Regions from separate parts of the Pseudomonas sp. TE3644 genome, predicted to be linked through region 1. Evidence: predicted binding sites of a transcription regulator. Region 1 holds the regulator's gene; each other region holds the start of a gene.

Region 1 (7,599 bases):
ACCTTGCCGCGTGGAATGCGGATATCGACATTGTTGAAAATACTCCGCGAACCGCGCTTGAAGGAGACGCCCTTCAGCTCGACCGCGTAGTCATTATCGGCACTCATCTAAACTCCTTGCGATGCAGCCCATCCTCGGACGCTTCCCCCCGTCACGAAGACACGCGCGCTTCTGGCGGGCCAACTGGCGGCGAACTATATCACCCCTGACACACGCGCCCCAAGGCTGTTGCATGGACGGTTCGGCAACAAGACATTTAAAGGATGACGATCGAAGGTGAGGGTTTCCACCAATACAGCTATAATCGCCGCCTTTTCATCAGGCAATACGTTTTCGACATGAGCCAATCCAGCGACCTGATCCAATCTGCACACCGCACCATCCGCCTGGAACTCGAGGCGGTTGAGGGCGTGCTGGCCCATATCAACGCCGATTTCGTCCGCGCCTGCGAGATGATCCTGGCCAGCAAGGGCCGCGTCGTCGTGGTGGGCATGGGCAAGTCAGGGCACATCGGCAACAAGATCGCCGCCACCCTGGCCAGCACCGGCACCACGGCCTTTTTCGTGCACCCGGCCGAGGCCAGCCACGGCGACATGGGCATGATCACCCGTGACGACATCATCCTGGCCTTGTCGAACTCCGGTTCCACCGCCGAGATCGTCACCCTGCTGCCGCTGATCAAGCGCCTGGGCATCCAGATGATCAGCCTCACCGGCAACCCGGATTCGCCCCTGGCCAAGGCCGCCGAGGTCAACCTCGACGCCAGCGTTGCCCAGGAAGCCTGCCCGTTGAACCTGGCGCCCACCTCCTCCACCACGGCTGCGCTGGTGATGGGCGACGCCCTGGCCATCGCCCTGCTGGAGGCCCGCGGTTTCACCGCCGAAGACTTCGCCTTCTCGCACCCCGGTGGCGCGCTGGGCCGCCGGCTGCTGCTCAAGGTCGAAAACGTGATGCATTCGGGCGACGAGTTGCCGCGGGTCAAGCGTGGCACGCTGCTCAAGGAAGCCCTGATGGAAATGACCCGCAAGGGCCTGGGCATGACCGTGGTGGAAGAAGACGACGGCACACTGGCCGGGATCTTCACCGACGGCGACCTGCGCCGCACGCTGGACCGCACCATCGACGTGCACAGCGCACGCATCGAAGAAGTGATGACGCCCCACGGCAAGACTGCCCGCGCCGAGATGCTGGCCGCCGAGGCCCTGAAAATCATGGAAGACCACAAGATCAGCGCGCTGGTGGTGGTCGACAAGCAGGATCGCCCCGTGGGCGCCCTGAACATGCACGACCTGTTGCGTGCGGGAGTAATGTAATGACCCAGGACCTGCTGCAACGCGGCCAGGCCGTGAAACTGGCCGTCTTCGACGTGGACGGTGTGCTGACTGACGGCCGCCTGTACTTCTGTGAAGACGGCAGCGAGATCAAGACCTTCAGCACCCTGGATGGTCAAGGCATCAAGATGCTGATCAACTCGGGCGTGGCCACGGCAATCATTACCGGGCGCAAAAACCCGATCGTCGAGCGCCGGGCCAAAAGCCTGGGCATTGCCCACCTTTACCAGGGCCGCGAAGACAAATTGGTGGCCTTGGACGACCTTCTGGCACAACTGGGCCTAAGCTATGAACAGGTAGCCTACCTGGGCGACGACCTGCCGGACCTGGCGCCCATCCGCCGCGTCGGCCTGGGCATGGCCGTGGCCAACGCCGTGCCTTTCGTGCGCGAACATGCCGACGGCGTGACCCAGGCGCGTGGTGGCGAAGGCGCTGCCCGCGAGTTCTGCGAACTGATCCTGCGCGCCCAAGGCAACCTGGAAGCGGCCCTGGCCGCCTATTTATAGAGTTTCCCATGCCGAGCAAAAAACTGCGCAATCTCTTGCTGTTCTGTGTCGTCGTGGCGATCTTCGTCTCGGTCGGCTACTGGAACATCAACCCTGACACCTTCCTCGAGAAGCCGGCTGCGGCTATCGACGATAGTGCCATCGACTATTACGCCATCAATGCCCACAGTGTGCAGTACCTGCCTGACGGCGGCGTGCAATACCGCATGACGGCGGACAAGGTCGAGCACATGCAGGCCAGCCAGATCACCAAGGTGACCAACCCGGACATGAACCTGTACCGCGGCACGGTCTACCCCTGGCACGTCACCAGCGACCACGGCGAGGTCAACCCGGACGGCACCCAGGTCGAATTGATCGACAACGTCCGCATTGCCCGCACCGACCAGAAAAACCGGCCTACGCTGATCACCAGCACGCGCATGACGGTATTCCCCCAACAGCAATATGCGCAGACAGACCGAGACGTTAGAATCGACGGCGCCGGTGGCGTCTCTACGGGCAAGGGCATGAAAGCATATTTGAAAGACAGCAAGATCAACTTGCTGTCCAACGTAAGAGGATTGTATGAGGCTCGTTAATACCCTTCCTTTATTGCTCACCCTGGGCACGGCACTGGGAAGCGCGAGCGCCTGGGCACTGCCGACCGACCGTGATCAGCCTATCCACATCCAGTCCGACGACGCTCAACTGGATGACAAGCAGGGCGTGGCCACCTACAAGGGCAATGTCATCATTACCCAGGGCACCATGAAGATCACCGGCAACACCGTGACCATCACCCGCAACGCGCAAGGCGACGTCGACGTGTTCACGTCGGTGGGCAACCTGGCGTACTACGAGCAGAAACCGGCCATCGACAAGCCGATCGTGCAGGGTTACGGCAAGACCATCCAGTACTTCTCGGCGCAGAACCGCATCATCCTGATCGACCAGGCCAAGGTGGTGAATGACGGCAACACGTCCGAAGGCGAGAAGATCGTCTACGACACCGTCAAGCAGGTGGTCAACGCCGGCCGCGCCACGGGCGCCAAGGTCACGCCACGGCCACGGATCGACATGGTCATCCAGCCCAAAAGCAAAACCGACCAGCAGCAGGGCAAGTAATGGCTATTCTCAAAGCCCAGCACCTGGCCAAGGCCTACAAGGGCCGGCAGGTTGTGCGGGATGTCAGCATCTCCATCGAAAGTGGGCAGATCGTCGGCTTGCTGGGGCCTAACGGCGCCGGCAAGACCACCTGTTTCTACATGATCGTGGGCCTGGTGCGCGCCGATCAGGGCCGCGTGCTGATCGACGACCTGGACGTCAGCCACCAGCCCATGCACGGCCGCGCGCTGTCGGGCATCGGCTACCTGCCGCAGGAAGCCTCGATCTTCCGCAAGCTGTCGGTGTCGGACAACATCATGGCCATCCTGGAAACCCGCAAGGAACTGGACAAGGCCGGCCGCGTGAAGGAGCTGGAAAGCCTGCTGCAGGAATTCCACATCACCCACATCCGCGACAACCTGGGCATGAGCCTGTCCGGTGGCGAACGCCGCCGGGTGGAAATCGCCCGTGCGCTGGCCACCGCGCCCAAGTTCATCCTGCTGGACGAACCGTTCGCCGGTGTCGACCCGATCTCGGTCGGTGACATCAAGCAGATCATCCACCACCTCAAGAACAAGGGCATCGGCGTATTGATCACCGACCACAACGTTCGCGAGACGCTGGACATCTGCGAAACCGCTTACATCGTCAACGATGGCCAGCTGATCGCCGAAGGCGACGCTGAAACCATCCTGGCAAACCAACTGGTGAAAGAGGTTTACCTCGGTCACGAGTTCCGCCTGTAACAGGCGAGGTGTTGGCTGGTTGCCTGGGCGTGCCGCAACTTTTTTAACCCCATTGGGGGTTTTATTGCGGCATCGCTCTAGGCAAACACTTCGGTTTCAGGCATATAATTTGCTTACGACAAAAGCCGAAAGCCTCGGCGCCCTGTAGTGGATGGCGCTCTGCGCCGGCGAATAAGGTGTTAAGCCCCTGCCATGAAACCATCGCTCGTCCTAAGAATGGGCCAGCAACTGACGATGACACCGCAGTTGCAACAGGCCATCCGCCTCCTCCAGCTCTCCACACTGGACCTCCAACAGGAGATTCAAGAGGCCCTGGAATCCAACCCGATGCTCGAGCGCCAGGAAGAAGGCGACGACTTCGACAACAGTGACCCCATGGCCGACAAGGCCGAACAGCAGGTCACGCCGGAAATCCAGGAACCGAGTTACCAGGAAACCTCGGCACCCACCGTCGACAACCTCGAGGACGGTGAATGGAGCGAACGCATTCCCAACGAGCTTCCCGTGGACACCGCGTGGGAAGACATCTACCAGACCAGCGCCAGCAGCCTGCCCAGCAACGATGACGACGAATGGGACTTCACCACCCGCACGTCGGCCGGCGAGAGCCTGCAAAGCCATCTGCTGTGGCAACTCAACCTGGCGCCCATGTCCGATACCGATCGCCTGATCGCGGTCACCCTGATCGATTGCATCAACAACCAGGGATACCTGGACGAGACCCTGCAGGAAATCTGCGACTCGTTCGACCCGGAACTGGACATCGAGCTCGACGAAGTCGAAGCCGTGCTGCACCGCATCCAGCAATTCGAGCCAGCCGGCATCGGTGCCCGCGACCTCAGCGAGTGCCTGCTGCTGCAACTGCGCCAGATGCACGCCAAGACCCCTTGGCTGGCCGAAGCGCAGCGCCTGGTGGCCGACTACATCGACCTGCTGGGCAGCCGTGACTACAGCCAGCTGATGCGCCGCATGAAGCTCAAGGAAGACGAGCTGCGCCAGATCATCGAACTGGTGCAAAGCCTCAACCCGCGCCCCGGCTCGCAGATCGAGTCCAGCGAGGCCGAGTACGTGGTGCCCGACGTGATCGTGCGCAAGGACAGCGACCGCTGGCTGGTGGAGCTGAACCAGGAAGCGGTGCCGCGCCTGCGCGTCAACCCGCAGTACGCAGGCTTCGTTCGCCGTGCCGATACCAGCGCCGACAACACCTTCATGCGCAACCAGTTGCAGGAAGCCCGCTGGTTCATCAAGAGCCTGCAAAGCCGCAACGAAACCCTGATGAAAGTCGCCAGCCAGATCGTCGAGCACCAGCGTGGTTTCCTCGACTACGGCGACGAAGCCATGAAGCCGCTGGTGCTGCACGACATCGCCGAAGCGGTGGGCATGCACGAGTCGACCATTTCGCGGGTAACCACCCAGAAATACATGCACACCCCTCGCGGCATCTACGAGCTGAAATACTTTTTTTCCAGCCACGTCAGCACCTCCGAGGGCGGTGAATGCTCGTCCACGGCGATCCGCGCGATCATCAAGAAACTGGTTGCGGCCGAAAATCAGAAAAAGCCATTGAGTGACAGCAAGATCGCTGGTTTACTGGAGGCACAAGGCATCCAGGTCGCCCGCCGCACTGTCGCCAAGTACCGCGAATCCCTCGGGATCGCCCCTTCGAGCGAACGCAAGCGGCTGATGTGATCCTCCTGGCAGCGTCAAGGCGCTGCCAGTGGGCGTACCGGATGTGCCACAGCGTTCCAGTGGCAGGTTATCCAACCTGTCTCTTTATGCACTGGCAATAAGGAGAAAGCGGTATGCAAGTCAACATCAGTGGACATCAACTGGTTGTGACCGACGCCATGCGCACTTACATCGGTGAGAAACTCGACCGATTGGAGCGCCATTTCGACAAGATAACCAACGTGCAGGTCATCATGGAGGTCGAGAAGCTGAAACAGAAAATCGAGGCCACCCTGCGCGTACCCGGCGGTGAGGTAGTGGCCAACGCGGAACATGACGACATGTACGCGGCCATCGACCTGCTGACCGACAAGCTTGATCGCCAACTCAAAAAGCATAAGGAAAAACAGCAGAGTCTGCTGCAAGGCGCGACTGCCCGCTGACACTCCCCACCCATGATCCGACTTGAACACATCCTGACCCCCGGCCGTTCCCTCGTGAACGTGCCGGGCGGCAGCAAGAAAAAAGTACTCGAACACATCGCCAACCTGATCGCCCGGGAGGTTCCGGGCCTTGAGATGCAGGTGGTGTTCGACAGCCTGATCGCCCGCGAAAAACTGGGCTCGACGGGCTTTGGCAACGGTATTGCCATCCCCCATTGCCGCCTGGCCGGCTGCGCCACGCCGATCAGCGCCCTGCTGCACCTGGAGAACAAGATCGACTACGACGCCATCGATGGCGCTCCGGTTGACCTGGTCTTCGTGCTCCTGGTACCCCAGGAAGCCACCAACGAACACCTGGCCCTGCTGAGCCAGATCGCCGGCATGCTCGACCGCGCCGACGTGCGTGAGCGCCTGCGTTCTGCGTCCAGCAGCGAAGCCCTCTATCAAGTGGTTCTGGACGAACAGAAAGGTCATTGACCATGCGCCTGATCATCGTCAGCGGCCGCTCCGGCTCAGGCAAAAGCACTGCGCTGGACGTGCTGGAAGACAACGGTTTCTATTGCATCGACAACCTGCCCGCCGGGCTGCTGCCGGAGCTGGCCGAACGGGCCTTGATCCGTACCGAACTGGCGCAGCCGCTGGTGGCCGTGTCGATCGACGCCCGCAACCTGCCCAGTGACCTGTCGCAGTTCCCGCAGTTGCTGCAGCAAGCCCGCGACAAGCACATCCAATGCGATGTGCTGTACCTGGACGCGGACGAGGAAACCCTGCTCAAGCGCTTCTCGGAGACCCGTCGCCGCCACCCGCTGAGCACGGCCAACCGCTCGCTGGCCGAGGCCATTCGGGTGGAGACCAACCTGCTCAGCCCGATCGCCGACTTGGCTGACCTGAAGATCAATACCACTCATCTGAATCTGTACCAGCTGCGCGACTCGCTCAAGCTGCGGCTGCTGAACAAGCCGGAGCCTGGCACCGCGTTCCTGGTGGAGTCCTTTGGCTTCAAGCGTGGCATGCCGGTGGACGCCGACCTGGTGTTCGACGTGCGCTGCCTGCCCAACCCCTACTGGAAGCCTGAACTTCGCGACCATTCGGGGCTCGAACAGCCCGTCATCGATTACCTGGCTGCCCAGCCGGACGTCGAGGAGATGTACCAGGACATCGCCACCTACCTGCAGAAATGGCTGCCGCGCTTCGCCGCCAGCAACCGTGCCTACGTCACCATTGCCATCGGCTGCACCGGCGGGCACCATCGTTCGGTCTACCTGACCGAACGGCTGGGCCAGGCGCTGCAGCAGACGCTCAAGAATGTCCAGGTTCGCCACCGCGACCTCAGTTGAAAGGATCCCCATCGCGATGCCTGCTCGTGAAATCGAAATCATCAACAAGCTTGGCCTGCACGCCCGTGCCGCGGCCAAGTTCGTCGGCGTTGCCGGCAAATTCCCCGACTGCCAGGTGCGCATTGGTCGCAACTCGCAAAGCCTGATCGACGGCAAGAGCATCATGGCCGTCATGATGCTGGCGGCCGGCAAGGGCACCCAAGTGCACCTGCAAACCGAGGGCGCGCAACAGGACGAAGCCATGGCGGCGATCGTCGAGCTGATCAACAACAAGTTCGACGAAGGCGAATGACCGCCCTGCCCCACCCAACAAAAAGCCCGGCCAAAGTGCCGGGCTTTTTGTTGGATGCATGGAGCCGCTGCCGCAGGCTGCGCTGGCCCTGGGCCTCACTGACAATCTCCAGCGCATTCAAGGGCCAGCGCAGCCTGGCGGCAGCGGCTACATGCTGTCAGTTGGCGAAGTTCTCGATTTTTACCTGGCC
Region 2 (7,599 bases), 660 kb from region 1:
GCCACCGCCCGCACCGTTTCGGCCGGCCACCACACCTGCTTCTGCTGGCCACCGGCGTCCTGCACGGTTTCCACATGGCCGCCGAAGCTGATCGGGTAGATCACCTCGGGGCGCTCGAATTCCCAGGGGTTGCCGAAGTCCAGCCAGTTCTCGGTCTGCTCCTGCTGCCAGCCATCGACGATGGCCTGACGGAACAGCCCGTGTTCGTAACGGATGCCGTAGCCGTGGGCGGCCACGCCCAGGGTCGACATGCTTTCCATGAAGCACGCTGCCAAGCGGCCCAGGCCGCCGTTACCCAGCGCCGCGTCCGGTTCCAGCAGACGGATGCGCTCCAGGTCCACACCCAGGTCGGTCAACGCCTCCTTGGCGATGTCCAGCAACCCCAGGTTGCTCAGGCTGTCGTACAGCAGCCTGCCGATCAGAAATTCCAGGGAGAGGTAGTACACCCGTTTCTGCGCCTTGCGGTAAATCTGCCGGGTGTGGTCCATCCAGTGCTCGACCATGTGGTCGCGGGCGGCCAGGGCGATGGCCTCGAACCAGTCGTGATCAAAGGCATGATCAGGGTCTTTACCAACCGCATAGGTGAGTTTGGCGAGTACAGCGGCGCGGAATTCAGCCACCTCGGCGTCACGGGCAAGCGGTTCCTGAGACATTGAATGCGTCCTCTGGGAAATTGACGAATTTTAAGCAGTGGGTTGTCTGAGCCTAGACGGTTCGACACAAGGTGAAAGGCCGGGTTCGTGCTTTTCTGTAATAACCACGAAACACCTGAAGGCCTAACCGGCAAATGGTTGTTCACAATTTCACCAGTCCCGGTATGATCGCGCGCCCGATTACCCCGAAAAACCCGAACCTGATGAAAACCACCCTGATTGCCGCTGCCGAAATCGACCGCCTCGAAACCTGGCAGAAATTCACCCAGCCCATGTGCGGCGCCTGCATTTCGAGCTGCTGCACCCTGCCCGTCGAGGTGAAGATCAAGGATCTGGTGCGCATCGGCGTGGTGGACGAATTCGAGCTGGGCGACCCGCCGAAGAACATTGCCAAGCGCCTGCAGAAGGACGGCATCGTCGAGCGCTTCAATCAGAAGTCGGGGATATTCACCCTGCAACGCATGAGCAACAACGATTGCCTGTACCTGGATCGCAAGAGCCGCATGTGCACCATCTATGACAAGCGTCCGGATACTTGCCGCAATCACCCGCGGGTTGGGCCGCGTCCTGGCTACTGCGCTTACAAACCAAAAGCTGCGACGTTCTGACGGGCCTCATCGCGAGCAAGCTTTGCTCCCACAGTGTGAACCGAACCTGAGGTGTACGCTGTGGGAGCAAAGCTTGCTCGCGAGAGGCCAGTAGCATCAGCCCAAAGGGTGCAGACGAAAAACCCAGGCATAAAAAAACGCCCCCGGCCTTTCGACCGGGGGCGTTTTTCATTCAGCGAAGGCTAGATTACGCCTTGGCTTTCTTGGCAGCGCGGGTACGCTCGCTTTCGTCCAGGATCTTCTTGCGAAGACGGATGGACTTAGGAGTAACTTCGCACAGCTCGTCTTCCTGGATGTATTCCAGAGCCTGTTCCAGGGTGAAGCGAACAGGTGGAACCAGGGCGATGGTTTCGTCTTTACCCGAAGCACGCATGTTGTCGAGCTTCTTGCCCTTGGTAGGGTTGACGCCCAGGTCGTTGTCGCGGCTGTTCTGGCCGACGATTTGACCGTTGTAGATCTCCTGGCCGTGTTCTACGAACAGCTTGCCACGAGCCTGCAGGGTTTCCAGCGAGTAGGTCAGTGCCTTGCCGGTTTCAACCGAAACCAGAACGCCGTTCTGACGGCCCGACATGTGGCCCGACTTGACGGTGTCGTAACGGTCGAAGATCGAGGTCAGGATGCCAGCACCGTTGGTCAGGGTCAGGAACTGGTTACGGAAACCGATCAGACCGCGAGCAGGGATGTTGTATTCCAGACGAACACGGCCTTTGCCATCCGGCACCATGTTGGTCAGGTCGCCTTTACGCAGGCCCATCTCTTCCATGACCTTGCCCTGCGAATCTTCAGGGATGTCGATGGTCACGTTTTCGAACGGCTCTTGCTTGACGCCGTCGACTTCACGAATGATCACTTCAGGACGGCCCAGGGCCAGCTCGAAGCCTTCGCGACGCATGGTTTCGATCAGTACCGACAGGTGCAGCTCACCACGGCCCGAAACCTTGAACTTGTCAGCCGAGTCGCCTTCTTCAACGCGCAGTGCAACGTTGTACAGCAGCTCTTTGTCCAGACGGTCCTTGATGTTACGCGAGGTCACGAACTTGCCTTCTTTACCGCAGAATGGCGAGTCGTTTACCTGGAAGGTCATGGAAACGGTTGGCTCGTCGACGGTCAGCGGCTTCATGGCTTCGACGGTCAGTGGGTCGCACAGGGTGTCGGAGATGAACAGCTCTTCGAAGCCGCTGATGCAGACGATGTCGCCGGCAGCTGCTTCTTCAACGTCGATGCGGTGCAGACCGTGGTGACCCATCAGCTTCAGGATACGGCCGTTGCGGCGCTTGCCGTCGGCGCTGATCGCTACCACTGGAGTGTTAGGCTTGACGCGACCGCGAGCGATACGGCCAACACCGATAACGCCCAGGAAGCTGTTGTAGTCCAGTGCCGAGATTTGCATCTGGAACGCGCCATCACGGTCAACGGCAGGAGCCGGAACGTGATCGACAACCGCTTGGTACAGCGGGGTCATGTCTTCAGCCATGTCGGCGTGGTCCAGGCCGGCGATGCCGTTGATGGCCGAGGCGTAGACGACTTTGAAGTCCAGCTGTTCGTCGGTGGCACCCAGGTTGTCGAACAGATCGAAGATCTGGTCCAGAACCCAATCAGGACGCGCGCCCGGACGGTCAACCTTGTTGATCACGACGATCGGCTTCAGACCGGCTTCGAAAGCCTTTTTGGTCACGAAGCGAGTTTGCGGCATAGGGCCGTCTTGAGCGTCAACCAGCAGCAGAACGGAGTCAACCATCGACATCACGCGCTCTACTTCACCGCCGAAGTCGGCGTGGCCGGGGGTGTCGACGATGTTGATGTGGTAGCCATTCCAGTTGATGGCGGTGTTTTTCGCCAGAATGGTAATACCGCGCTCTTTCTCCTGGTCGTTGGAGTCCATCACGCGCTCGTCGTTGAGCTCGTTGCGCTCCAGGGTGCCGGATTGACGCAGCAGTTTGTCTACCAGGGTGGTTTTACCATGGTCAACGTGAGCGATGATGGCGATGTTACGTAGATTTTCGATCACTTGTGTATCTCGATCAGAGGATTCGGTGTGCTGACAGGTTGTGACAGCGATTTGACTTAGAGTCCCGCAAAGCCGTTACAGCTTTACGGTGGCGTCGGGGGGCCGGTGACGCAGGCCACAGGCAAACAGCCCCGGGCGCTTAGCTCGGTCGATAAACGCGCACATTGGCATGTCCCTCACTGAGCAAATGGTGGGCATGCAGGCGACTCATCACGCCTTTGTCGCAATACAGCAGGTACTGACGGGTGGGGTCCAGTTCCTTGAAACGGCTGTTCAGTGCATAGAACGGCATTGCCTTGACCTCGATGCCTTCGAGTTCAAGGGGCTCGTCTTCCTGGGCATCCGGATGACGGATATCGACGATCACCTGCCCGGCCAACGCCTGGCTGACTTCCTCGATCTCGATGTCCTGGCCCAATTCATCGATCACATTGTCGATGGAGACGAGCTTGGCGCGTTCCAGGGCCCGCTCCAGCACGGCCATGTCGAACTGCTGTTCTTCATAGGCAACGCGGTGGGGCTTGGCCTTGGTGGTGGGGTTGACCGAAATCACCCCGCAATATTCAGGCATGTGCTTGGCGAAGTCGGCGGTGCCGATTTCGTTCGCCTGGTCAATGATGTCCTGCTTATGGCTGGCAAGCAATGGACGCAGCAACAGCTTGTCGGTTGCCGCACTGATCACCGACAGGTTCGGAAGCGTCTGGCTCGACACTTGCGAGATGGCTTCACCGGTTACCAGGGCATCAATTTGCAGACGATCGGCCATGCGGCTGGCGGCGCGCAGCATCATGCGCTTGAGAATCACGCCCATGTGGCTGTTGTCGACCTTGCCCAGCAGCTCGCCCACCACTTCCTCGAACGGGATGCTGATAAACAGCACGCGCTGGGAACTGCCGTATTTCTTCCACAGGAAGTGCGCGACTTCCATCACGCCCAGCTCGTGGGCACGGCCGCCCAGGTTGAAGAAGCAGAAGTGGGTCATCAGGCCGCGGCGCATCATCTGGTAGGCGGCCACGGTGGAGTCGAAGCCACCGGACATCAATACCAGGGTCTGCTCCAGCGAGCCCAGCGGGTAGCCGCCGATGCCCTGGTGCTGGCTGTGGATAATGAAGACGCGCTTGTCGCGGATCTCCAGGCGCACTTCCACGTCCGGGGTCTTGAGCTCGATGCCCGCGGCGCCACACTGCTGACGCAGTTGGCTGCCAACGTAGCGGTCGACGTCCATGGAGCTGAAGGTGTGCTTGCCGGCGCGCTTGCAGCGCACGGCGAACATCTTGCCTGGCAGCAGGTGGCCGAAGTGCTGCTTGCACTGGGCAACCAGGTCGTCCATGTCGCCCAGGGCGTATTCATCCACTTGCAGGAAGTGGGTGATGCCCGGCACGCAGCTCAGACGCTCGATCATCTCGCGCTGAATTTTCGGATCTTCAATACGGGTGACAACCGTGAGGTTGTCCCACACGCCATCCACCACCAGCTTCGGGTCCAGTTCACGGAGCACGACGCGGATGTTCTTGGCGAGCTGGCGAATGAAGTTCTTGCGAACGGGCCGGCTCTTGATGGTGATTTCTGGGAAGACTTTTACGATTAGTTTCATGAAAAACAGCGCGCGAGGTGCCAGCCGAAAAAGGGGGGCAGGATTATAGCGGAAATTGCTCAGCTTTTAACCAGTTATCGTACAGAAGGTTTTCAGTGCACTGTTTTGGTTCGCCGCGGATTGCTAGCGCATCAAATCAGTGCGCCAAAACGGCGCATTTGGCTAAAAAAACGCCGGAATGCTTGGGTTTGGGGCGAAAAACCCATCTCGGGGCACTGGCATGCAAATTGCTCCCTTGTGAGGCAGGTTGCCTTGGCGGACTATTCGCGCCCGGCATCACCCAAATTACAGGGCTCACCACTACCAGCCCTTATTCACCCCGGAGGACAACATGTCGAAGTCGGTTCAACTCATCAAAGATCATGACGTCAAGTGGATTGATCTGCGCTTCACGGACACCAAGGGCACCCAGCACCACGTCACCATGCCAGCCCGTGACGCGCTGGAAGACGACTTCTTCGAAGTCGGCAAGATGTTCGACGGTTCCTCCATCGCTGGTTGGAAAGGCATCGAAGCTTCCGACATGATCCTGCTGCCGGACGACGAAACTGCCGTCCTGGACCCGTTCACCGAAGAGCCGACCCTGATCCTGGTCTGCGACATCATCGAACCTTCGACCATGCAAGGTTACGATCGCGACCCACGTGCCATCGCTCACCGCGCTGAAGAATACCTGAAGACCACCGGTATCGGTGACACCGTCTTCGCTGGCCCAGAGCCAGAATTCTTCATCTTCGACGAAGTGAAGTTCAAGTCCGACATCTCCGGCTCCATGTTCAAGATCTACTCCGAACAAGGTTCGTGGATGTCCGACCAGGACGTGGAAGGCGGCAACAAGGGCCACCGTCCAGGCGTCAAAGGCGGCTACTTCCCAGTACCTCCGTTCGACCACGACCACGAAATCCGTACCGCCATGTGCAACGCACTGGAAGAGATGGGCCAGGTCGTCGAAGTTCACCACCACGAAGTGGCAACTGCCGGCCAGAACGAAATCGGCGTCAAGTTCAACACCCTGGTGAAGAAAGCTGACGAAGTTCAGACCCTGAAGTACGTTGTGCACAACGTTGCCGACGCTTACGGTCGCACCGCTACCTTCATGCCTAAGCCTCTGTATGGCGACAACGGCTCGGGTATGCACGTACACATGTCCATCGCCAAAGATGGCAAGAACACCTTCGCTGGCGAAGGCTATGCCGGCCTGTCCGACACCGCCCTGTACTTCATCGGCGGTATCATCAAGCACGGTAAGGCCCTGAACGGCTTCACCAACCCGGCTACCAACTCGTACAAGCGTCTGGTTCCAGGCTTCGAAGCTCCAGTAATGCTGGCCTACTCGGCCCGCAACCGTTCGGCTTCGATCCGTATTCCTTACGTCAACAGCCCACGTGGCCGTCGTATCGAAGCACGCTTCCCGGATCCGGCTGCCAACCCATACCTGGCCTTCGCAGCTCTGCTGATGGCCGGCCTGGACGGTATCCAGAACAAGATCCACCCTGGCGATGCAGCTGACAAAAACCTGTACGACCTGCCGCCTGAAGAGGCGAAAGAGATCCCACAAGTTTGCGGCAGCCTGAAAGAAGCCCTGGAAGAGCTGGACAAAGGTCGTGCGTTCCTGACCAAAGGCGGCGTTTTCAGCGACGACTTCATCGACGCTTACATCGCCCTGAAAAGCGAAGAAGAAATCAAGGTTCGTACCTTCGTACACCCACTGGAATACGAGCTGTACTACAGCTGCTAATCCCGTGACGCTGGCGCAAGCCGCGTGATTTGAAAAAGGCCTCCTTCGGGAGGCTTTTTTTATGGGGCTGGATTTCCAGAAATGCGCATCTGCATCATGAAAATCTAGAGCCCTACACACAGGGCTGGCAACTCGATGGATCAGGCCATGGTACGGTGCAACAAATGTGGGACCGGGCTCTGCCCGGGAAGCGCCGCGCGGGCGGCGCTCGATCTAAAGGGCGCTATAACATCATCGGCTAGCACCTGGTGGCCACGACGCAATCCTGTAGCCGCTGCCGAAAGGCTGCGCTGGCCCTACGCCTCACTGTAGATCTCCAGCGTTCACACGGGCCAGCGCAGCCTGGCGGCAGCGGCTACAGGGTCGGTGGTGTTTGTTGGAGGTGCATGCCTTGGTTTTTCTGGCGCTCTTGAGATCGAGCGCCGCCCGCGCGGCGCATCGCCGCCTCACGGCAGCTCCTACATTTGTTGCAACGAGCCATGGCCTGGTGGTTCGGCGTTGCCAGCCTGGTTTGCCTGGCTTCAGGTCTATTTATGCCCCCAAAAATAAGGAAAGCCCCCCATGAAACACCCATTGATCGCCACCCTGCTGCTAACCGCCCTCGCCCAACCGGCCTTCGCCGCCGCGCCCGCCACCCTGGCGCCACTGCTGGACAGCGTGCAGCAACGCCTGGAGATCGCCCCCAAGGTAGCCCTCACCAAGTGGGACAATCACAAGCCCGTGCTGGACACCCCGCGTGAGCGCGACGTGATTGCCGGCGCCGGGAAGCTGGCCGTCGACTACAAACTGGATGGCGCCTTGGCCGAGCAGTTCTTTGCGGCCCAGATCGAAGCCAACAAGCTGGTGCAGTACGGGCTGCTGTCGCAGTGGAACCAGCAGGGCAAGGCCCCGGATACCCCGCGGGTAGACCTGGGCAAGGAGATTCGTCCGCAACTGGATGTACTGCAGAAGCAGTTGCTGGAGCGCCTGGCGGCGTTCGCGCCCTCGCGCAACGACCC
Region 3 (7,599 bases), 4.5 Mb from region 1:
GGCGATGACGCAGCGCATCCACCCCGCACCGCTCAAGCCTGCGCCCATGGAGCCGCGCTTCTTCCTCAAGCGCGTACCGCAGTCGCTGAGTACCGTGCTGGGTTCGGGGCTGATCGTAGGCTCGTTCTACGGCCTGGCGCCGCTGTACGCCTCTCAGCAGGGCCTGACGACCGAGCAGGTGGGCTTGTTCATGGGTTCGTGCATCTTTGCCGGCTTGTTGGTGCAATGGCCGCTGGGCTGGCTCTCGGACCGTTATGACCGCGCCGTGTTGATTCGCACCTTCGCGCTGCTGCTGGGCGTTGCCGCCTTGCCCTTGGCGATACTGCCCAGCGTGCCCCTGGAGGTGCTGTTCGGCGCAGGCTTCCTGGTGTCTTTGCTGCAGTTCTGTCTCTATCCCCTGGCCAACGCCTTTTCCAACGACCATGTGGAGCCGGAGCGCCGCGTATCGCTGACGGCAATGCTATTGGTCACTTACGGGGTAGGGGCCAGCATCGGCCCACTGGTGGCCGGGGTGCTGATGAAGTCATTCGGCAGTCACATGCTCTACGCCTTCTTCAGCTTCTTCGCCCTGGTGCTGGTGTGGCGAATCCGGCCTAAGGCCGTCACCAACCTGCACCAGGTCGACGATGCGCCGCTGCACCACGTGGCCATGCCCGACAGTATGTCCAGCTCGCCCCTGGTGGCGGCGCTGGACCCGCGCGTCGACGAGCAGTCAGTGCACGATCAGATGCACGTCACCCCTGATCACGTCCCCGACCCGATCGCCGACGAGCTGGACGAAGCCGCAGAAATGGGCGACGGCAAAAAGGTCGGCCGCAGCCTCAGCGAAGAAGAACAGTAACCGTAGCCGCTGCCGCCAGGCTGCGCTGGCCCTGTACCTCGTCGCAGATCTGACGGGTTCACACCAGCCAGCGCAGCCTGGCGCCAGCGGCTACAAAAAAGGCCCGGTCATGGCAATGACCGGGCCTTTTTTCATGGCGACTACAACTCAGTAGTCGTCTTTGTCGAACCGGCGCGCCTCGCGCTGCAGGTCGAACACAAAACGCTCCACCTGACGCTGCACCAGGCCCGTCATGTTGTGGAAACGCATGCCGGCGAACGTCGTGTTGATGCGCTCTTCGTAATGCAAGTGGCGCAATTCGACCGGCGCGGTCATCTTGCCGAACGGCAGGTTGGCGACAAAGCGGTCATACACCTGGCCCAGTTGCAGGCGCTCGGAGATATCGCCCTCAAAGCGCAGCTTGCAGCCGGTGGCAGAAATATCCAGCAGCTTGCCGATGAACTCGCCCTTGAGCTTTTCGCCCGCAATCGACACATCCACCAGGTGGGCCAGCTTCAGTGCGGCACGGAAGGCGTTGCGACGCTGGTGGTAGATCACCTCCGTCGGCAGCGGGCCGTGGTAGACGCGACCCCCTTCGTTTTCATCGATGGTCAGGGCGTGTTCCACGTCCCAGGCGATGCGCACGCCATCATGGAAGCCTTCCACCTTGAACGGCTCGCCGGCCGCGAGAAATTTCTCGCCGTCACGCGGAATCATCTCGTCGAAGGCCAGGACATTGCTGTCACGGTCCAATTCGACCAGATAGGTCTGGAAGCGCTGGCTGCGCTCGTGAAATGTGATGATCAAAGGATCATGGCTCTGCAGCAGCGCGCGCAGGTTGGCGGCGATTTCCAAGGGCGTAGTCAGCACCTTGGGGGGCTGCGGAGCGTCTTCCGCGTTTGTGGCATTGAACACGGTTTATCAATCTCCAGGCAAAAAACGACACACGCAGGTGCTGGCGTTATGGCAGCATGTTCCACGCCTTGGTAAGGAAGGTCAAGCCTGACTCAACGGACGAGGCTTGGCCAGTTTCGACGTGGAGCCTCGGGCATCATAAAGCGAGGGGGTTTCACCGCCCATCAGGATGCGCATCTGGTTGGCGGTGGTGAGTTGTTGCAGGCGAATCGACTTGCCGTTTTGCTCATTCGCTGCCTGGCAATCGGCCAGCAGCCCCGTGAGCAAATCGCCCCGAGCCAGCAAATCGGCTCCAAGGTGCGAGTGTTGGGCAAGGATTTCCAGACCTTTGCGATCGGCTGACAACTTGAGGTGGTGCAGGATTTCGGTGCGTTTACGGCCATGCTGCTCGAGCAGAACGATCAACGACTGTTTTTGCGCGAGGATATTCTCCAGCAACGGCATATCACGGCCGTGCAGGGCCAGCGACTCGTGCTGCAATAGCGCAAGCAGTTGCTGCGCCGGAGCGATATCTTCTTCAATCAACAGCAGTAGGTTTCTGTCGTGCATGGCGAGCTCTGGTTTTCAAGCGTCCAGAAGCCTCTGCGCAGGGCATGTGCCCTAGCGCTGGGCTTCAAAATTTAGCAGTTTGCTGGCTACGCGGCTGCTATCCACTTTATAGCTGCCATCGGCGACGGCCGCTTTCAACTGCGCCACGCGGGCACTGTCGACGGTCGGCTGATCGCGCAGCTTGTCAGTGATTTTCTGCAACTGCTGAGCCTCGGAACTCAGGTGTACGGATTCCCCGCCGCTGGTGCTGCCAGTGGACGTAGTAGTGGCTGCTGTGTCGGTGCTCACCGAAGTATCGGTGGTGTCCTTGCTGCCGCTCGTACGTGTCGAGCTCGACACTTGCGAGGAATTGTTCAAACGACTGAAGTCGATAACCATAATAAAAAACCTCTGGGTATTTGGACGCTTGCCTTGTTTTCGGCCAAACCCCGAATAACTTTAGGCACTTTGATACAAAGCGCCGATGCACCAGAACTGGGGGCTGCGCAGCCCTCAGTCTAGGAAAATACGCCGCGAACCGCCAGCATTTACATAGCCACTTCCACCTGGCCGGGGCCGGTGACGCGGGCCTTGATCACGCGGTTGGAGTTAAGGTTGCGTACCCGGATCTGCTCGCTCATCGCGCCTTTGGACAGTGCTTCGCCGGGCATTTTGACCGCCAAACCCCCGGTGGTGGCGGTGATGACCACATTGTCGCCTTTCTTGATGGTGTCCGGCGCCTCGATGTGGGCGGGGGTCAGCACCTGGTCATTGACCGTTGGTCGGAGAAGCTTCTGCCCCACGGCCTGATCGAGCGCCGTCAGGTAGCCCTGGCTCAGCAAGCCCACATCGCGCTCGCGCATGGCCACGTCGCCGTCGGCGATCACGCCGTCGCGCTTGAGGGGGCGTGTGGTGGTGACCACGTCACGGAACAGTTTCACCTGGGCCGGCACGAACACGGTCCAGGGCGAGCTGCCGTCACAGCGCACCCGCACCGACACGCGACCGATGGGGGTGGCCGGGCTTTGCAGCGCCGCTGTCAATTCCTTGTCGCACAACCCCATGCGCAAACGCGGGTCCAGATTGTTGACCTGCACCTCATAACGGCCTTCGGTCTGGCTGGTTGCCAGATAATCCTCTACCGTGAACTCAAGAAAACCCTGGGTCGTACCGATAAGCTGCTCAGGAGTTGTGAATTCCTCTGCCTGGGAGGCATTGCCGAATCCGAAAAGGCAGACCGCAGCAAGCCCGCAGAGTAGTCTCTGTGCCATGCGTCGGGAAAATGTCGTTTTTGCGTTCATACACTATAAAAAGCAAGGGTCGTGCCGATTCAGTGGCAAGGTACGATCCACGCGAAGGTTTTAAGGAGTCACGGGCATGGCTGGTGTAATGGATTCGGTGAACCAGCGCACTCAACTGGTAGGGCAGAACCGCCTGGAGCTGCTGCTGTTCCGTCTGAACGGTTCGCAGCTCTATGGCATCAACGTGTTCAAGGTGCGGGAGGTGCTGCAATGCCCCAACCTGACCGTGATGCCCAAGTCCAGCCCGGTAGTGCGCGGTGTGGCGAATATTCGTGGGGCGACCATCCCGATCCTCGATCTGGCATTGGCGACCGGTGCGCGCAGTTTGCAGCAGGACATCAAGAATACGTTCGTGATCATCACGGAGTACAACACCAAGATCCAGGGCTTCCTGGTGCACTCGGTGGAGCGCATCGTCAACATGAACTGGGAGGAGATCCATCCGCCACCCAAGGGCACCGGCCGCGATCACTACCTCACGGCAGTGACTCGGGTGGACAATCAGCTCGTCGAAATCATCGACGTGGAGAAAATCCTCGCCGAAGTGGCACCCACCTCCGAGGCTATTTCCCACGGCGTGGTGGATCAGGAAACCCAAAGCAAGGCCGTATCGCTGCGCGTGTTGACCGTCGATGATTCCTCGGTGGCGCGCAAGCAGGTGACGCGCTGCCTGCAGACGGTGGGTGTGGAGGTGGTAGCCTTGAATGACGGGCGCCAGGCGTTGGACTACCTGCGCAAGCTGGTGGATGAGGGCAAGCGTCCCGAGGAAGAATTCCTCATGATGATTTCCGACATCGAAATGCCCGAGATGGACGGCTATACCTTGACTGCGGAGATTCGCAGCGACCCACGCATGAAAAACTTGCACATCACCTTGCACACCTCCCTTTCGGGGGTGTTCAACCAGGCGATGGTCAAGAAAGTGGGCGCCGATGATTTCCTGGCCAAGTTCCGGCCCGATGATCTGGCGCAGCGCGTGGTTGATCGAATCAAGGCAGCAGGCTAACGGCCGGGGCACCCATGCCCCGGACACGACAGACGATTTAAGAGGCGGCACCATTGTCTACGGGTAATTTGGATTTCGAACAGTTCCGGGTCTTCCTGGAAAAGGCCTGTGGCATTCTGTTGGGCGAGAACAAGCAGTATCTTGTTTCCAGCCGTCTCAACAAGCTGATGGAGCAGCAGGGCATCAAGTCCCTGGGCGAGCTGGTGCAGCGCATCCAGACCCAGCCGCGCAGTGGTCTGCGCGAGCAGGTGGTGGACGCCATGACCACCAACGAAACCCTGTGGTTCCGTGATACCTACCCCTTCGAAGTCATGAAAAACAGAGTGCTGCCCGAGTTCGTCAAGAATTCGCCGGGCCAGCGCCTGCGCATCTGGTCGGCGGCGTGTTCCTCGGGGCAGGAACCCTATTCGCTGTCGATGACCATCGACGAGTTCGAGCGCACCAACCTGGGCCAGCTCAAGTCGGGCGCGCAGATTGTTGCCACCGACCTGTCCGGCTCCATGCTGACCAACTGCAAGAGCGGTGAGTACGACAGCCTGGCCATCGGCCGCGGCCTGTCGGCGGACCGCCTGCAGCGCTACTTCGACACCAAGGCCCCGGGCCGCTGGGCGGTCAAGGCGCCGATCCGCAGCCGCGTGGAGTTTCGCTCCTTCAACCTGCTGGACAGCTACGCGGCGCTGGGCAAGTTCGACGTGGTGTTCTGCCGCAACGTGCTGATCTACTTCTCGGCGCAGGTGAAGAAGGACATCCTGTTGCGTATCCACGGCACCCTCAAGCCAGGTGGCTACCTGTTCCTGGGCGCCTCGGAGGCGCTCAACGGCTTGCCGGACCACTACCAGATGGTTCAATGCAGCCCGGGCATCATCTACCAGGCAAAATAAAGCAAAGGCCCTTCGGGGCCTTTGTTGTTTCCAGGGTATCCACGCCGCTGTAGCCGCTGCCGCCAGGCTGCGCTGGCCCCATGCCTCACTGAATATCCCCTGGGTTGACCCCGGCCGGCGCAGCCTGGCGGCAGCGGCTACAGGCGGCAATCACCCATTGCCGCTTTGTTGGCACCCAGCGGAACCCACTTGCCGCTTTTCTGGCATTGCCGCTTGCCACATCCGGCCAACCCCAGCAAAACCGGGCCCCTCACAATCTGGCACGGCCCTTGCTATCTCTCCTGTCACCAACATCCGGTCCGCCGTTTAAAGGTTTCCAACATGAGCATCAGTTTCGACAAAGCGCTGGGTATTCACGAACAGGCACTGGCGTTCCGCGCCCAGCGCGCTGAAGTGCTGGCCAACAACCTGGCCAACGCCGACACGCCTAACTACAAGGCCCGTGACCTGGACTTTGCCGCCGTGCTGCAAGCCGAAGGCGACAAGCGTCAGAACGGCACCTTTGAACTTGAGCGGACCAACAGCAAGCACATCGAAGCCGATGGCGTGAGCATGGGTGACCAGCAATTGCTGTACCGCACCCCCAGCCAGCCGTCGCTGGACCAGAACACCGTCGACGCGCAGGTGGAAACCGCCAGCTACGCCGAGAACTCGGTGAACTTCCAGGCCAGCTTCACGCTGCTCAACGCCAAATTCAAAGGGCTGGTGTCAGCCATCCGTGGGGAGTAATTCATGTCTCTAGCCAGCGTTTTCAACATTGCCGGTACCGGCATGAGTGCCCAGACCACTCGCCTGAACACCGTCGCCAGTAACATCGCCAACGCCGAGACCGTCTCGTCCAGCATCGACCAGACCTACCGCGCACGGCACCCGGTGTTTGCCACCGTGTTCGACCAGACCCAGTCCGAAGGTGACAGCGGCTCGCTGTTCCAGGATCAGGATGCGGCCGGCAGCGGCGTGCAGGTGTCGGGCGTGATCGAGGACCAGAGCAATCTGGAAGCCCGCTACGAACCCAAGAATCCGGCCGCCAACGCCGACGGCTACGTGTACTACCCGAACGTCAACGTGGTGGAGGAGATGGCCGACATGATCTCCGCCAGCCGTTCGTTCCAGACCAACGCGGACATCATGAATACCGCGAAAACCATGATGCAGAAAGTCCTGACCCTGGGTCAGTGATAGGGGCGAACCAGCATGACTACAACTACCGACAGCACTTCGGCCTCATCCGTCCTGACAGCGCTGCAGAAAACCACCAGTACCACTGACAGCTCCACCGGTACCGCTGGCAGCGCCCTGGGCAAGGACGCGTTCCTGCAACTGCTGGTTACGCAGATGCAGAACCAGAACCCCCTGGACCCACAGGACAACACCGCCTTCGTTTCCCAGCTGGCGCAGTTCAGCAGCCTGGAAAGCATGCAGAGCCTCAACGACTCGGTGAGCACCATCCTCACCTCGTACCAGTCGTCCCAGGCCCTGCAAGCGTCCTCGCTGGTCGGCCACTCGGTGACCGTCACCGGCACCACCGCCGATGTCGACACCAGCAAGGGCCTGACCGGCTCGGTGAACCTGACCGACTCCAGCACCAGCAACACCATCGGCGTCTACAGCAGTGACGGCACCCTGGTGCGTACCCTGGACATGGGTACCCAGTCGGCCGGCACTTACAGCTTTACCTGGGATGGCAAGGACGGCGACGGCAATACCGTTGACTCGGGCACCTACACCTTCAAGGCCGTCGCCACCATCGACGACACCTCGACCGTGATGACCACCAACCTGCCCAACACGGTAAACAGCGTCACCATGGCCACCACCAGCGGCGGCGAGATGACCCTCAACCTTGCGACTGGCACCAGTGTTGGCCTGTCCTCTGTCCAAACCATCGGAATTTAATGCCGGCTACGGCGCAGGAGTGAACTTATGTCTTTCAACGTCGGCCTCAGTGGCCTGGCAGCAGCCAACAAAGCACTGGACGTCACCGGCAATAACATTGCCAACGTCGCCACCACCGGTTTCAAATCGTCGCGCGCCGAATTCGCCGACCAGTACGCAGCGTCCATCCGTGGCACCTCGGGCAAGACCACCGTGGGTAGCGGCGTGACCACTGCGGCCGTATCGCAGCAGTTCACCCAGGGCAACATCTCG
Region 4 (7,599 bases), 1.0 Mb from region 1:
GGGCGGTCGGCAGACAGCCCCGTGCTGTACGCCAGGCCGAAATCCAGCAGGCGTATTTCGCCGTCGTCACCCAACAGCAGGTTTTCCGGCTTGATGTCGCGGTGCAGGATGTTGCGTCGGTGCAACATGCCCATGGCGCGCAGCAGCCTGTGGGCGATGTCCTGCCATTGCCCCAGCGGCAGCGGGCCGTCGCGCGCCAGGATTTGCGCCAGCGTCAGGCCGGGGTAGTCGCGCATCACGTAGTACAGATGCTTGCGCCCCGGCAGGGCGTGCACCTGCGGGAAATAACGGCCTGCCACGCGCTTGAGGAACCATTCTTCCATGAGCAGGCCTTGCTGTGCGCCGTCTTCATCATGGCGCTCGGCCGGCAAAGTCTTGAGCAGCCAGGCTTGCTGCTGGGCATCCTCCACCCGGTACAGCAGGGACTGGCGGCTGTGCGCGGCCAGCCCCTTGACCGTCCAGCCTTCGAACACTTGCCCGGGCTTGAGGGCGGGCGGCAGCGGCCACTGCCGCAGTTGTTGCAAGGTGTCGCCCAGGCTGCCTGAACCACGGCGCTCCACCCGCACCAGTACAGCGCTGGCGTTGTCCTGGCTGCCCGCCAGGTGGGCAGCGTTGACCAGGGTTTGCGCGGCCTGTTCAAGCTGGTCGGGGTGCTCGCGCATCACTGCGGCGATCTGCGTGTCGCCCAGGGTGGCCCACACGCCGTCGCTGAGCAGCACGAACACCTCGCCGTCCGTCAATTCGCCTTCCTGATAGTCCACCACCAGATGCCGATCCAGACCCAAGGCGCGGGTCAGTACGTGCTGCATGCCAGGCGAGTCCCACACATGGTCCTCGCTGATCTGTCGCAGCTGCCCGGCGTGCCAGCGGTACACACGACAGTCGCCGACATGGGCCAGGGTGAAGTGCTGGCCGCGCAGCACTACGGCACTGAGGGTGGTCAGCAACGGCTGGCCGCCGCCGTTGGCCTGCAGCCAGCGATTCTGAGCGGTCAGCAGGCGGTCCAGCGATTGCGCCACGCCCCAGGTGGGCGGCGTGGCGTAGTAATCCAGGGCCAGGGCCTGCAAGGTGGCGCGGGCTGCCAGCCCGCCGTCGGCGCACTGGCTGACGCCGTCGGCCAGGGCGAACAAAAAGCCTTTGCTGGCGGCCAGCTCCGGGGCGGGGGCCACCAGGCGCAGGGCGTCCTGGTTTTCCTCGCGCGGGCCGCAGGCCGTGGCATGGGCAAAGCTCAGTTGCAGGGGCATGTTCAAACCCGCGCCGCAGTCACGGCTGCCGAGCCCCAGGTGGTGCGCCAGCGACGCTTGACGCCATGCAGGCCGAACCAGGCCACCACCGCCAGGCCGGCGAACAGCCACAGGCCCAGTTGGTAGTCACCGGTCTGCTGCTTGATCATGCCCAGCCCTGCTGCCAGCAGGAAGCCGCCGATGCCGCCGGCCATGCCGATCAGGCCGGTCATTACGCCGATTTCCAGGCGGAAACGCTGCGGCACCAGTTGGAACACCGCACCGTTGCCGGCGCCCAGCCCCAGCATGGCACCGACGAACAGCGCCAGGGCGGCGTAGGAATTGCCCAGGTGGAAACCCACCGCAGCCATGCAGATCGCCGCCACGGTGTACATCGCCAGCAAGGCGCGGATGCCGCCGAAACGGTCGGCCAGGGCGCCGCCCAGGGGGCGCATCATGCTGCCACCGAACACGCACGCGGCGGTGTAGTAGCCGGCGGTGACCGGGCTCAAGCCGTACTGATCGTTGAAATAGCCGGGCAGGGCGCTGGCCAGGCCGATGAAGCCGCCAAAGGTGACGCTGTAGAAGAACATGAACCACCAGCTGTCGCGGTCACCCAGCGCCTTGAGGTAGTCGGCCACCGCTTTGGGCTTGGGCCGTTGCGGTGCATTGCGGGCCAGCAGGGTGAAGGCGACCAGCACCAACAGCAAGGGGATCAACGCGAAGCCAAACACATTGTTCCAGCCAAAGGCGGCCGCCAGCGCCGGCGCAAACAGGGCAGCGAACACGGTACCGGAGTTGCCCGCACCGGCGATGCCCATGGCCTTGCCCTGGTGCTGGGCCGGATACCACTGCGACGCCAGCGGAAGCGATACCGCGAACGACGCGCCGGCCACCCCCAGCCCTACGCCCAGCAGCAGCGCCTGCTCGTAGCTGTGAATGCCAAAGTGCCAGGCGCAGAACAACGCCACGATCACCGTGCACTGGCCAATCAGGCCGGCGGTCTTGGGCGAAAGCCGATCCACCAGCACGCCCATTACCAGGCGCAGGATGGCCCCGGCCAAAATCGGCGTAGCCACGATCAGCCCGCGTTGCTGAGTGGTCAGGTGCAGGTCATTGGCGATCTGCACCGCCAACGGGCCCAGCAGGTACCACACCATGAAGCTCAGATCGAAATACAGGAAGGCGGCGAACAGGGTAGGGGCGTGGCCGGATTTCCAGAAACTTGTGCTCATCGAACACCTCGACAGTGGACAGCAGGGGCCAGAAACGAAAAAACGCCGCAACCCCGGCTCGCCAAGGCGAGAAGGAGTGCGACGTCTTTGTCGTTCAGTGTGGGCAACCGCCGTTGGCTACCTGGCATTCACAAAGCAAACCTTGGGCCAAGTGTGTAACCCTGTAGCCGCTGCCGCCAGGCTGCGCTGGCCGGTGTGAGCCCCAGGCATCTCCAGTGGGGTCCAGGGCCAGCGCAGCCTGGCGGCAGCGGCTACGGTGTCAGGCGGTTAACCGAGTAATTCGTTCATGGCAATGATCTGCTCCGCCACCTGAATCAGCTTCTGCTGCCGGCTCATGGCCTGGCGGCGCATCAGCGTGTAAGCCTCCTCTTCGTTGCAGTTCTTCATCTTCATCAGCATGCCCTTGGCCGTCTCGATGCGCTTGCGCTCCGCCAGTTGCTGATCGCGCGCGTGCAGTTGGGCGCGTAGGTGCTGGTCGCTTTCAAAGCGCGCCATGGCCACGTCCAGGATCGGCTGCAGGCGCTGGGCATGGATGCCTTCGACGATGTAGGCGCTGACGCCGGACTTGATGGCCTGGCGCATCACCTGCGGGTCGTGCTCGTCGGTGAACATCACGATCGGGCGCGGCTGGTCGCGGCTGACCAGCACCACCTGTTCCATTACATCGCGCCCCGGTGACTCGGTATCGATCAGGATCACGTCGGGGCGCACCGTTTCGACGCGCGCGGGCAGGTCGATGGTCAGGCCCGACTCATCGATCACATCGAAGCCGGCCTCCACCAGTGCCGCCTTGAGGCGCCCGACTTTTTTTGCAGTGTCGTTGATCAGCAGAATCCGCAGCATGGTCATGGGCCCCTGTCAGTGATCAGCCAGGGCGTGCAGCGCGAAGCTGCGCGCGTAGCCGGCGGGGTCGCTGCCGTCCCAGACCTTGCCGTCGATCAATCGACTGCTGCGCAGGTCGGCGGCATTGACCGGCACCCCCACCGACGCGGCGGCGGCCCGGTACAGCTCGGTCTGCTGGACCTTGCGCGCCACGGCCAGGTAGTCCGGGTCGTCGCGCAACAGCCCCCAGCGGCGGAACTGGGTCATGAACCACATGGCGTCGGACAGCCATGGCTGGTTGACCGTGCCGTCGGCAAAGAAGCGCAGGGCGTGGGGGTCCTGCCACTGATTGCCCAGGCCGTCCCGATAGGCGCCCAGCATCCGCGGCTCGATGGCCGACAGTGGTGCGTCCAGATAATCGGCACCACTAAGCAGTTGCGCGGTGCCGTGCAGGTTTTCCGGGCTCTGTTCGATGAAGCGGCTGGCCTGCAGCACGCTGGCGATCAGGGCGCGGGCGCTGTTGGGGTGTTGTTCGGCAAAGGCCTGGGTGCAGGCCAGGACTTTTTCCGGGTGGTCGGGCCAGATGGCCTGAGAAGTGGCCAGGGTGAAACCCAGGCCCTGGTCCACGGCACTGGCGGCCCACGGCTCGCCCACGCAGAAGCCGTCGATGCGCTCGGCCTGCAGGTGCGCGACCATTTGCGGTGGCGGCACCACCACACTGTCCACGTCGTTGAGCGGGTGAATGCCCTGCGCCGCCAGCCAGTAGTTGAGCCACATGGCGTGGGTGCCGGTGGGGAAGGTCTGGGCGAAGGTCAGGCGTGCGCTATTGTGGTGCGCATGTTGGCTCAATGCCTGTGCATGGGTCACGCCGACGGCTTGCAGGGTAGGGGACAGGTTGATGCTCTGGCCATTCTGGTTCAGGCCCATCAGCACCGCCATGTCATGGGCGGGCGTGCCGCCAATGCCCAGGTGCACGGCGTAGACCATGCCATACAGGCTGTGGGCGGCGTCCAGCTCACCGCTCAGCAACTTGTCGCGCAACCCGGCCCAGGACGCCTGGCGGTGCAGGTTCAGGGTCAGGCCGTGGGGCTGGGCAAAGCCTTGGGTGGCGGCCACCACCAGCGAGGCGCAGTCGGTCAGGGCCATGTAACCAATGTTCAGGCTGGTTTTCTCCGGCGCATCGCTGCCGGCCACCCAGGCCAGGGGGTCGTGGATCTCGGTCATCGTCGTGCTGTCCATGAAAAAGGCGCCGTCCCACCGCGTGCAGGGCACGCAGCAGTGACGACGCCATTGTCGACGGCCTGTGCCGCCGTTGGCGCAGGCTCTGATGAAAGGCAACGACGCAAGACATGTGCCACGTTCCCTCCTGCCTCTCACCTGTGGGACCGGGCGAAGCTCGGGAAGACTGCCCCGCGGATGTCAGGACTGGCCTCTTCCCGAGCTTCGCCCGGTCCCACAGGTGAGGGGGGCGCCAAGCAAGGGATTTGCCCCACAGCGAGTGCAATTCCCGTATAATCGCCGCCCTCAACGATCTTCCAACGAGTCATGCCCGCCCATGTATAACCTGGCCCGCCAGCTGTTGTTCAAACTCTCTCCGGAAACCTCCCACGACCTGTCCCTGGACCTGATCGGCGCAGGTGGCCGCCTGGGGCTCAACGGTTTGTTGACCAAGCAGCCGGCGCGTTTGCCGGTCACAGTCATGGGCCTGTCGTTTGACAACCCGGTGGGTCTGGCCGCAGGCCTGGACAAGAACGGCGCGGCCATCGACGGTTTTGCCCAGCTGGGCTTCGGTTTTGTCGAGATCGGCACGGTCACCCCGCGCCCGCAGCCTGGCAACCCCAAGCCGCGCATCTTCCGCCTGCCCGAAGCCACTGCCATCATCAACCGCATGGGCTTCAACAACCTGGGTGTCGACAACCTGCTCGAGCGCGTGCGCGCTTCCCAGTACAAGGGCGTGCTGGGCATCAACATCGGCAAGAACTTCGACACCCCGGTTGAGCGTGCCGTCGACGACTACCTGATCTGCCTGGACAAGGTCTACGCCCACGCCAGTTACATCACCGTCAACGTCAGCTCGCCCAACACCCCGGGTCTGCGCAGCCTGCAGTTCGGCGAGTCGCTCAAGCAACTGCTGGATGCCCTGGCCGTGCGCCGTGAAGTGTTGGCCGTGCAACATGGCAAGCGTGTGCCGGTGGCGATCAAGATCGCCCCGGACATGAGCGACGAGGAAACCGTGCAAGTGGCCCAAGCCCTGCTGGCCTCGGGCATGGACGCGGTGATTGCCACCAACACCACCCTGAGCCGCGAAGGCGTCGAAGGTCTGGCCCATGGTGACGAGGCGGGCGGCCTGTCCGGCGCGCCGGTGCGCGAGAAGAGCACTCATATCGTCAAGGTGCTGGCCGGTGAGTTGGCCGGGCGCATGCCGATCATTGCAGCCGGTGGTATCACCGAAGGCAAGCATGCGGCTGAGAAGATCGCCGCCGGTGCCAGCCTGGTGCAGATCTATTCGGGCTTCATCTACAAGGGCCCGGCGCTGATTCGCGAGGCGGTGGATGCCATCGCTGCCTTGCCACGCTAATCGCTTTGTAGCCGCTGCCGCCAGGCTGCGCTGGCCGCAAGCCTCGCTGTAGATCTCCAGTGTACTGAGGGGCCAGCGCAGCGTGGCGGCAGCGGCTACGAGGCGGCATAAAAAAGGGGCCCTCTAGAGGGGCCCCTGGGCTCTCGCCCGCCGCCCGTTGGGGCGCGCATGGTGAATCAGAAATAATGTAAGAGAAAAATCGTCCTCGTCAGCCGACCGCGTGAAGTTCGTTGAGTCTGTGAATGCCCGCAGTGCCAGTCATACCGTCCCAGTTGTCGCCGCGTCCTTCGCGCCAGCCGTTGATCCATGCCTGACGAACAGACGGTAGAGTAAAAGGGCAAAGCTCGCGGGATTTGCCATGGATGCCGTACTGGTATCCGCGTAAAAATGCTCGTTCCAACGGATCACGCTTAAGTCTTCTCATAGGGTGTTGCCCTCGTCTGTTGACTGTTATGTCCCGTCGGCCTCGTCTGAGGCCGGGCAGAGTCGTTCTGCCGGTTTTTGACGCTCGCTGCCGGCGTGGCGAGCAATGGTGCCGTACCGTTGCGGTGCGGCCTGTAGTGATTTCTAAACAAAGCGTTCTTTGATGTGAACGACCGTTTTGTCATAAGGACGTAACGATTATGGTGTCGCGACCATAAGTAAACGGATGCTTCAAATGCGAATGGCGGTCAAACCCGGCTATGATCAGCGTTACAGCACGCATAATGGGACGGTGCCATCAAGGATTGATGGCTAAATGCTTTTCAGTATTAAGCGACGAAGGGTAATTTTTACCCACGCTGTTTTGCAGAATTTTTTTCTGCCGGGAGGATCAAAGGCTGTTCGACAGCCGATATCTGGTCCCGGCGGTCGACACCACGGTGGTGTCACACGGGCGCTTCTGCAGAAAAGCGCCTGGTTAAACTCGGGAAGGGTGATGCGTTGCCCTTTCACTTATGGCTCAAACCCCTGGATACCCCATGTCGGATCGTTACGAACTCTTCCTCACCTGCCCCAAGGGCCTCGAAGGCCTGCTTGCTGAGGAAGCCACCGCGCTTGGCCTCGAAGACACCCGCGAACACACCTCCGCCGTGCGCGGCATGGCCGACATGGAAACGGCCTACCGCCTGTGCCTGTGGTCGCGCCTGGGCAACCGCGTGCTGCTGGTGCTCAAGCGCTTTGCCATGAAGGACGCCGAAGACCTCTACCACGGTGTGCATGACGTCGAGTGGGCAGACCATCTGCTGCCCGACGGCACCCTGGCGGTGGAGTTCAGCGGCCATGGCTCGGGCATCGACAACACCCACTTCGGCGCGCTGAAGGTCAAGGACGCCATCGTCGACAAGCTGCGCACCCCCGAGGGCGAGCGCCCCAGCGTCGACAAGCTCAACCCCGACCTGCGCGTGCACCTGCGCCTGGACCGTGGCGAGGCGATCCTGTCCCTGGACCTGTCCGGTCACAGCCTGCACCAGCGCGGCTACCGCCTGCAGCAGGGCGCTGCGCCACTGAAGGAAAACCTGGCCGCCGCCATCCTGATCCGCTCCGGCTGGCCGCGCATTGCCGCCGAAGGCGGCGCGCTGGCTGACCCGATGTGCGGTGTGGGTACTTTCCTGGTGGAAGCCGCGATGATCGCCGCCGATATCGCGCCCAACCTCAAGCGTACCCGCTGGGGCTTCAGCGCCTGGCTGGGCCACGTGCCGGCCCTGTGGCGCAAGCTGCACGACGAAGCACTGGCCCGCGCCGACGCCGGCCTGGCCAA

Evidence for each region. Region 1 encodes sigma-54, which starts transcription at its own class of promoters, with help from an activator protein. Its sites were predicted from a motif close to ANTGGCATNNANNTTGCTNT; they were not measured.
Region 2: the regulator sigma-54 is predicted to act here: its motif matches at 5,078-5,097, upstream of glnA (glutamate--ammonia ligase).
Region 3: the regulator sigma-54 is predicted to act here: its motif matches at 5,708-5,727, upstream of flgB (flagellar basal body rod protein FlgB).
Region 4: the regulator sigma-54 is predicted to act here: its motif matches at 4,620-4,639, upstream of ACZ9GA_RS19050 (CmpA/NrtA family ABC transporter substrate-binding protein).

What each region holds. Positions count from the first base shown of each region.
Region 1 is NZ_JBWBQF010000001.1:5,386,083-5,393,681, forward strand. Features, by position in the region: gene ACZ9GA_RS23800 (ATP-binding cassette domain-containing protein) at 1-107, opposite strand, end outside; gene ACZ9GA_RS23805 (KpsF/GutQ family sugar-phosphate isomerase) at 339-1,313, shown strand; gene ACZ9GA_RS23810 (KdsC family phosphatase) at 1,313-1,837, shown strand; gene lptC (LPS export ABC transporter periplasmic protein LptC) at 1,846-2,418, shown strand; gene lptA (lipopolysaccharide transport periplasmic protein LptA) at 2,405-2,944, shown strand; gene lptB (LPS export ABC transporter ATP-binding protein) at 2,944-3,669, shown strand; gene ACZ9GA_RS23830 (RNA polymerase factor sigma-54) at 3,862-5,358, shown strand; gene hpf (ribosome hibernation-promoting factor, HPF/YfiA family) at 5,472-5,780, shown strand; gene ptsN (PTS IIA-like nitrogen regulatory protein PtsN) at 5,793-6,257, shown strand; gene rapZ (RNase adapter RapZ) at 6,260-7,117, shown strand; gene ACZ9GA_RS23850 (HPr family phosphocarrier protein) at 7,134-7,409, shown strand; gene ACZ9GA_RS23855 (helix-turn-helix domain-containing protein) at 7,567-7,599, opposite strand, start outside.
Region 2 is NZ_JBWBQF010000001.1:6,044,016-6,051,614, forward strand. Features, by position in the region: gene ACZ9GA_RS26730 (glycogen/starch/alpha-glucan phosphorylase) at 1-653, opposite strand, end outside; gene ACZ9GA_RS26735 (YkgJ family cysteine cluster protein) at 818-1,261, shown strand; gene typA (translational GTPase TypA) at 1,449-3,269, opposite strand; gene thiI (tRNA uracil 4-sulfurtransferase ThiI) at 3,409-4,863, opposite strand; gene glnA (glutamate--ammonia ligase) at 5,195-6,601, shown strand; gene ACZ9GA_RS26755 (chorismate mutase) at 7,163-7,599, shown strand, end outside.
Region 3 is NZ_JBWBQF010000001.1:928,662-936,260, forward strand. Features, by position in the region: gene ACZ9GA_RS04230 (MFS transporter) at 1-841, shown strand, start outside; gene ACZ9GA_RS04235 (flagellar brake protein) at 989-1,735, opposite strand; gene ACZ9GA_RS04240 (flagella synthesis protein FlgN) at 1,817-2,284, opposite strand; gene flgM (flagellar biosynthesis anti-sigma factor FlgM) at 2,336-2,662, opposite strand; gene flgA (flagellar basal body P-ring formation chaperone FlgA) at 2,812-3,564, opposite strand; gene ACZ9GA_RS04255 (chemotaxis protein CheV) at 3,641-4,570, shown strand; gene cheR (protein-glutamate O-methyltransferase CheR) at 4,624-5,451, shown strand; gene flgB (flagellar basal body rod protein FlgB) at 5,773-6,180, shown strand; gene flgC (flagellar basal body rod protein FlgC) at 6,184-6,630, shown strand; gene ACZ9GA_RS04275 (flagellar hook assembly protein FlgD) at 6,646-7,347, shown strand; gene flgE (flagellar hook protein FlgE) at 7,375-7,599, shown strand, end outside.
Region 4 is NZ_JBWBQF010000001.1:4,352,116-4,359,714, reverse strand. Features, by position in the region: gene ACZ9GA_RS19065 (bifunctional protein-serine/threonine kinase/phosphatase) at 1-1,244, opposite strand, end outside; gene ACZ9GA_RS19060 (nitrate/nitrite transporter) at 1,247-2,458, opposite strand; gene ACZ9GA_RS19055 (ANTAR domain-containing response regulator) at 2,726-3,301, opposite strand; gene ACZ9GA_RS19050 (CmpA/NrtA family ABC transporter substrate-binding protein) at 3,317-4,519, opposite strand; gene ACZ9GA_RS19045 (quinone-dependent dihydroorotate dehydrogenase) at 4,836-5,858, shown strand; gene rmf (ribosome modulation factor) at 6,067-6,282, opposite strand; gene rlmKL (bifunctional 23S rRNA (guanine(2069)-N(7))-methyltransferase RlmK/23S rRNA (guanine(2445)-N(2))-methyltransferase RlmL) at 6,821-7,599, shown strand, end outside.